2 regions of the Cellulomonas sp. C5510 genome follow, and region 2 is predicted to be linked to the other one. Evidence: riboswitches for the same ligand, from Rfam matches in the RefSeq annotation. Region 2 holds a riboswitch; the other holds the start of a gene.

Region 1 (3,388 bases), 1.4 Mb from region 2:
GCTCGAGCACGCGGCCGGCGACCAGCGAACCCACCGCGACGGACAGCGAGGTGCGGCGCCACGCGAGCGCCGTGCGCTCCGGCTGCGCCCCGGGCGGGGCGGTGTGCGCCCGGCTCGCGGTGCTCACCGCAGCAGCAGCCCGACGAGCACGAGCACGCCGGCCAGCGCCACACCGGCGGCGAGCGGGCCGCTGAACGCCGGTGCCGGCAGCGGGTCCCGCTCGCGCAGGGCCCGCTCGGCGCGCGCCCAGCCGAGCCACGCCTGCGCCGGCGCGGCGATCCCCAGCAGGAGCAGCAGCACGGCGGCCGCGAGGCGCAGGTGCGGTTCCACGGGCAGGTCCAGGGCCTCCAGGGCCACGCCACCGGCGAGCAGCGCGAGCGCCGTGCGGACCCAGGCGAGGAACGTCCGCTCGTTCGCGAGCGAGAACCGGCCGTCGGGCTCGGTGCCGCGGGCGTACACCCGCCGGGGGAGCCGGCGGTCGGCGGGCGCGGTCACGCCGCCGGGGCCGTTCCCGGGACGCCCGCGCGGACCGGCCGCGGGCCGAACACGGCTGTGCCGATGCGCACGATGGTCGCCCCCTCGGCCACGGCCGCCTCGAGGTCGCGGCTCATGCCCATGGACAGCTCGACGGCGTCGCCGGTGCCCGCCTCCCCGCTGCCGGAGACCTTGTCCCGCAGGTCGCGTAGCGCGGCGTACCCGGCGCGCACGGCCCGTTCGTCGGGTGTGTTCGCGCCGACCGTCATGAACCCGCGCAGCTGCAGCCGGTGGTGTCCGGCGACCGCCCGGACCACGTCGAGCGCGTCCTGCGGCGCGGCACCGTGCTTGGTGGGCTCGCCGGAGACGTTGACCTGCACCAGCACGTCGAGCGTCCGGTCGTCGTCGGCGCACCGGCGCGCGAGCCGGTCGGCCAGGGCCGTGGAGTCGACGCTCTGCACGCAGGTGGCCCAGCGCAGCGCGGCGTTGACCTTGTTGGACTGCAGCGGGCCGATGAGGTGCAGCTCGGGCGCGAGGTCGGCGAGGTCCGGCCCCTTGGCGACGAGCTCCTGCACCCGGTTCTCGCCGAGCAGCACCCGACGGGCGGTGCCGGCCGTGGTGGCGGCCCCGGCGATGTCGGCGAGCACCGCCGCGCGCACCGTCGCGGCGTCCTGGGTCTTGGTGGCCAGCAGCAGCCGCACCGAGCCGGCGGGGCGGCCCGCGGCGGACTCGGCGGCCGCGACCCGGGAGCGGACGCGCGCCAGCCGCTCCGCGAGCTCGGTCGCGCCGGTCGTCATGTGTCCGACCCTAATCGCTCCGGCGGCGGGCGCCCGGCGCCGTCAGCCGCGGGCGATGTCCGCGACGGTCGCCGCCGTCAGACGGATCAGGTCGTCCGGGGCGAGCTCGACGTCGAGGCCGCGGCGTCCGCCGGACACGAACACGGTGTCGAACAGCTGCGCCGTCTCGTCGACGACGGTCGGGTGCGCCGTCCTCTGACCGAGCGGGGAGATCCCTCCGACCACGTACCCGGTCGCGCGCTCCGCGGCCGCGGGGTCGGCCATCACGGCCTTCTTCCCGCCGACGGCGCTCGCGAGCGCCTTGAGGTCGAGCTTCCCGGCGACGGGCACGACGGCCACCGTCAGCGTCCCGTCGACCGAGGCCATGAGGGTCTTGTAGACCTGCTCCGGGTCGATGCCCAGCACCTCGGCGGCCTCGAGCCCGTAGCCGACCGTGCTGCGCGGGTCGTGCTCGTAGGCGTGCGCGGTGTGCGGGACCCCGGCGGCGGTCAGCGCGACGAGCGCGGGCGTGCCGGACGGCGGCTGCTTGCGGCTCACGGGGCCAGCCTAGGGCGCGCCCCGTCCGCCCCGGTGCTGCTAGCGTGCGGGGCAGCACGGGAGTCCGGTGAGCCGGGCTGAGAGGGAGTACTCGAACTCCGACCGTTGAACCTGATCTGGGTCATGCCAGCGCAGGGAGCGACATCGCAGGATGCCGGGCACCCGTCCGCGTCCCCCGTGCTGATCCGACCAGCACAGGAGGACGCATGACCCCGACACCGACGCCCGTCCGGCCCGCGGAGGCCGCCGACCTGGTCGCCGACCCGCTCCGGTTCGGGGTGGGCGCCCGCGTCACCGTCGCCGTGATGTGCGACCGGTACGTCGAGGTGGTCCTCGGCGTGCTCGGGTCGGTCCGCACCGACGGGCTGGTGGTGCAGACCGGCGACGTCAGCACCTACGTCGGAGGCCACGAGGCGGACCTGCTCCGGTACCTCACCGACCTCGTGGACGCCGTGGCCGCCACGGGCGAGCACGCCGCCGTCACGCTGCACCTGTCGCGGGGCTGCCCGGGCGAGGTGCGGTGCGCGCTGCCCGGAGGGGCGGGCCCGCGCGAGGTCGTGCTGCCGCCCGGCCGGCGCACCGGCCGCTCCGGCGCGGCCGAGTGGGCGCTGTACCCGCTGGCCGACGACGTCCGCGCGGGGGTGGTGCCCGACCACATGCGGGACATCGAGGCGGCGATCGACCTGGCCCGGGCGAGCGGCACGTTCCGGGGCTCCGAGCACTTCGTCACCCGGCTGGAGGGCGACGTGGGAGCGCTCGTGGAGACGGTGGTCGGCGCCTGGGCGCGTGCGGGGCGCGGCGTGCAGCACGTGACGAGCCACGTCACCTTCTCGCTCAACAGCCCGACCCGCCGTGGCTGAGGGCGTCGTGGGCGCGCGCCGGCGGGAGCCGCTCGCGCTCAAGGACATCGTGCTGATGGTCGTGCTGGGGGTGGTGTTCGGGTTCCTGTACTGGGCGCTCGTCCAGGCGTGGAACGGTCTCGCGGTGCTCATGGGGCCCGCGGGCGACCTCGCGCAGCACGTGCTGCTGGGCGGGTGGCTGCTGGTGGCCCCGGTCGCCGTCGCGATCATCCGGCGGCCCGGCGTGGGGATCCTCGCCGAGGTGATCGCCTCGGTGGTCGAGGTGGTGTTCCTCGGGTCTCCGGTGGGGCCGCTGCTGGTCGTCGCCGCGCTGCTGCAGGGCCTCGGCAGCGAGATCCCGTTCGCGCTCGGCCGGTACCGGCGGTTCGGCTGGGGCCGGTTCGCCGCCTCCGGGCTGCTCGGCGCGACGCTGGTGTTCGGCTGGTCGGCGTTCCGGTTCGGCTGGTACGGGCAGGACGTGCTGGTGCTGCGGCTGGTGCTCCAGGCCGTGTCGGGCGTCGTCCTGGGCGGCCTGCTGGCGAAGGTCGTCGTCGACGCCCTGCACCGGACCGGCGTGCTCGACGGGTTCGCGATCGGACGCGCGGTTGCGGCCGGGCGCCCGGTGCCCCGGCGCCGTGCCGGCTGACGCGCCGGCCCCGGTGGCGCCCGCTGTCCCGCCGGCGCCCGGGGTCGTGCTGGACGTGTCCGGGCTGGAGGCCGTGCTCGACGGCGGCGCCGGCG
Region 2 (3,388 bases):
CTCACGGCGCCCGTCGCGGCCCACCTGGTCGGGCGGGCGGGCTACCGCACGGGCAAGGTGCGCCGCGACCTGCTCGTCGTCGACGAGCTCACCGAGGCGCAGGAGCGCGCGTCGGAGCGCGAGGGGACGCAGGACGGGGACGAGGACGACGACCACGACGACGCGCACGGTGCCCCGGGTGCGTCCGGCCGCCCGGGCTGACCCCGGCGGCGGGCGTCCGGTGCCCGCCCCGGCGGTGTGCCGTCACCGGCGGAACATCGCCGCCCAGAGGAAGTCCTCGCCGAACGTCGCCGGGTCGCCGGACCGCATGCGGCGCAGCTCCACCTCGTCCAGCCAGCCGAACGCGCGCCGCAGGTCGTCGGCGCCGTAGGCGAGCCCGCCGCCGAGCCCGCCCTCGCGGTACAGGTCGGCGTCGTCCGCCTCGGTGCCGCCGCGCCCGTCGTGCCCGGTCGCGAAGCAGGCCAGGCCGAACCGCCCGCCGGGGCGCACCGTCCGCTCCAGCAGCCCGCGGTACGTCAGCCGGCGGTGCGGCGGCAGGTGGTGGAAGCAGCCGGAGTCGTAGACCAGGTCGTACTGCTCCGCCGGCGGCTGCCACGTGAGGACGTCCGCGCGGGCGAACCGGACGTCGACGCCGGCCTCGTCGGCCCGCTCCCGTCCCCAGTCCAGCGCCGCCTGCGAGAGGTCGAGCGCGTCGACGGTGCAGCCCTGCTGCGCGAGCCAGACGGCGTTGCGGCCGGGCCCGCAGCCGAGCTCCAGCACCCGGGTGCCCGGACCGAGGGGCAGCCGGCCGTCGGCGTGCCACGCCACCAGGCTCTCGTCCGGGGCCCAGCGGAAGAACGGCACGCCCCGGCCGCGGTCGGCGTAGAACCGGTCCCAGAAGTCCGCGCCGCCCCGGTCCGACCACCGGTCGGCCTGCTCGGCGAACAGGTGGTCCATGAGGTCGAGCACGTCGTCGACGGTCTGGACACAGCGGCGTGCGGGCCGGGCTGGCGTCGCGGGCATGGCGGGCTGACCTGCGCATTCGTCGGCGAGCGGGACGCTCGAGCCTAGCGGGGCGCAGGTCGGTCGGAGGGGGACCTCCGTGCCTGGTCAGGCGTGCGGCAGGCGCCGGTTCCTGTCGACGCGCTGCACGAACTTCTTGGTCCCGCGCGTGGCGAACACCCGCGCCAGCGTCACGGCGCCGGCGGTGATCACGGAGGCCGCGACCACCTCGCCGATGCGGATGTCGTCGGCGTCGTCCTCCGGCTTCGGCGGCTTGTGGCCGACGGCGGCCTTCCAGGCGGCGTCCACGGCCTTCCCGGCGAGCCACGCGACCGCGCCCGCCACCACCAGGCCGGTGATCTTCGCGAACGTGGACTGGGTCTCCTCGTCGGCCACGGTTCCTCCTGCTGCGTCGGTGCGGTGTCGTGCGGGCGCGTGCGTGCTGCGCCCCACGCTAGCCCCGCGGGTGCCGCACCGCAGGTCACCCCGGCGCACGCAGTCGCGCGGGGGCGGCGGCTGGGGGCGTCGGGGACGGCGGTGTAGGGTCGGCCCCGAACGACAGGGGAGCGTCCCGGACCGCCGCCGCGAGGTGGCGCCCGACCGACGCTGAGAGTGCGGACGGAACCGCAGACCCTCGCACCTGATCCGGTTAGCACCGGCGTAGGGAGTCGGGATCTCAGTCGCCTCGTGTCGTCGGCACGGGTGCGGCAGCGCGCGCGGGCGGACGACGCGCGGCGACCCCCTCGGTTGCACATCGAGGAGGACGCATGGCGCGCACGCGCGCAGCACGCCGGACCATCCGGCACACCGCGGCCCTGGGGGTCGCGGCCCTGGCCCTCACGGCCTGCTCGGCCACCGGCGGGTCGCCGTCCGGCGGGTCCGCGGGCGGGGACGGCACGGCGGGCGGGTCGGTCACGCTGGTCACCCACGACTCGTTCCACGTCAGCGACGGGCTGCTCGAGCAGTTCGAGGCGGACACCGGGCTGACCGTCACGCAGGTCGCGCCCGGTGACGGCGGGGCGCTGGTGAACCAGCTCATCCTGACCAAGGACGCCCCGCTGGGCGACGTCGTCTACGGGATCGACAACACGTTCGCGTCGCGGGCGATCGACGAGGGCGTGCTGGAGCCCTACACGTCGCAGGTGCCGGCCGCGGCCGACGCGGAGCCGTACGCCCCGGACGACTCGGGGTCGCTGACCGCCGTCGACCTCGGCGACGTGTGCCTCAACGTGGACCACGCCTGGTTCGCCGACCGGGGCGTCCCGGAGCCGGCGACGCTCGAGGACCTGACCGACCCCGCGTACCGGGACCTGACCGTCGTGACGAACGCCGCGACGTCCAGCCCCGGGCTGGCGTTCCTGCTGGCGACCGTCGGGGCGTTCGGCGAGGACGGCTGGCAGCAGTACTGGCGTGACCTCACGGCGAACGGCCTGAAGGTCGCGGAGGGCTGGTCGGACGCGTACTACACCGACTTCTCCGGCGGGGGCGGCGGCGGCTCCCGGCCGATCGCGCTGTCCTACGCGTCGTCGCCGCCCGAGACGATCCCCGAGAGCGGCGGCGAGCCGACCACCGGCGCGCTGCTCGGCACCTGCTTCCGGCAGGTCGAGTACGCCGGCGTCCTCGCGGGCGCGCAGAACCCCGAGGGCGCGCGCCGGCTGGTGGACTGGCTGCTGTCGGACGCGGTGCAGGGCGACATCCCCGGGTCGATGTACATGTACCCGGTGAGCTCGGCGGTGGACCTGCCGGAGGACTGGGCGCAGTGGGCGCCGCTGGCCGACGAGCCGTACACCGTGCCGCTCGACGAGATCGCGGCGAACCGGGAGACGTGGGTCCGTGAGTGGACGGACCTGGTGACGGGCTGACGCCGTGACCCGCCCGCTGACGCACCCGTCCCCGACCGGCTCCGGCCGGCCGGGGACGGGTGCGCGCGCGACCCCTCCGGGGGTCCCCGCGCCGCCCCCGGCCGCGCCCACCGCGCCCACCGCGCCCGGGCGCGGCTGGGCGGTCGCGCGCGGGACGGCGTGGGCGGTGGCGGCCGCGGTGCCGCTGCTGTTCCTCGGGGTGTTCTTCGCGTGGCCCGTGCTGACGCTCGTCGGGCGCGGCCTCGTCGTCGACGGGTCGCTGGACCTGTCCGGGTTCGCGGAGGTGCTCGGGCGACCGCGGACCTGGCGGATCGTCGGGCTGACGCTGGCGCAGGCGACCCTCGGCACGGTGATCTCGGTGCTGCTGGGCGTGCCCGGTGCGGCGGTGCTGTACCGCAGCCGGTTCCCGGGGCGCGGGGTGCTGCGCGCGTTCGTGACGGTGCCGTTCGTGCTGCCGACGGTCGTGGTGGGCGTGGCGTTCCGGGCGCTGCTGCGGGACAACGGGCCCCTGGGGTTCCTGCACCTCGACGGGACGTTCGCCGCGA

Evidence for each region. Region 2 has a riboswitch for thiamine pyrophosphate ahead of K5O09_RS17635 (thiamine ABC transporter substrate binding subunit). Riboswitches for the same ligand answer to the same signal wherever they lie in the genome.
Region 1: it holds a riboswitch for thiamine pyrophosphate, as region 2 does, so the genes downstream of both, K5O09_RS05300 (Ykof family thiamine-binding protein) here and K5O09_RS17635 (thiamine ABC transporter substrate binding subunit) in region 2, are expected to answer to the same signal.

What each region holds. Positions count from the first base shown of each region.
Region 1 is NZ_CP081862.1:1,172,320-1,175,707, forward strand. It holds gene K5O09_RS05280 (DUF202 domain-containing protein) at 1-127, opposite strand, end outside; gene K5O09_RS05285 (YidH family protein) at 124-495, opposite strand; gene K5O09_RS05290 (YggS family pyridoxal phosphate-dependent enzyme) at 492-1,271, opposite strand; gene ybaK (Cys-tRNA(Pro) deacylase) at 1,314-1,808, opposite strand; TPP riboswitch at 1,855-1,963, shown strand; gene K5O09_RS05300 (Ykof family thiamine-binding protein) at 2,015-2,668, shown strand; gene K5O09_RS05305 (ECF transporter S component) at 2,661-3,293, shown strand; gene K5O09_RS05310 (ABC transporter ATP-binding protein) at 3,283-3,388, shown strand, end outside.
Region 2 is NZ_CP081862.1:3,855,623-3,859,010, reverse strand. It holds gene mnhG (monovalent cation/H(+) antiporter subunit G) at 1-201, shown strand, start outside; gene K5O09_RS17645 (cyclopropane-fatty-acyl-phospholipid synthase family protein) at 244-1,002, opposite strand; gene K5O09_RS17640 (DUF4235 domain-containing protein) at 1,090-1,377, opposite strand; TPP riboswitch at 1,532-1,665, shown strand; gene K5O09_RS17635 (thiamine ABC transporter substrate binding subunit) at 1,749-2,843, shown strand; gene K5O09_RS17630 (ABC transporter permease) at 2,848-3,388, shown strand, end outside.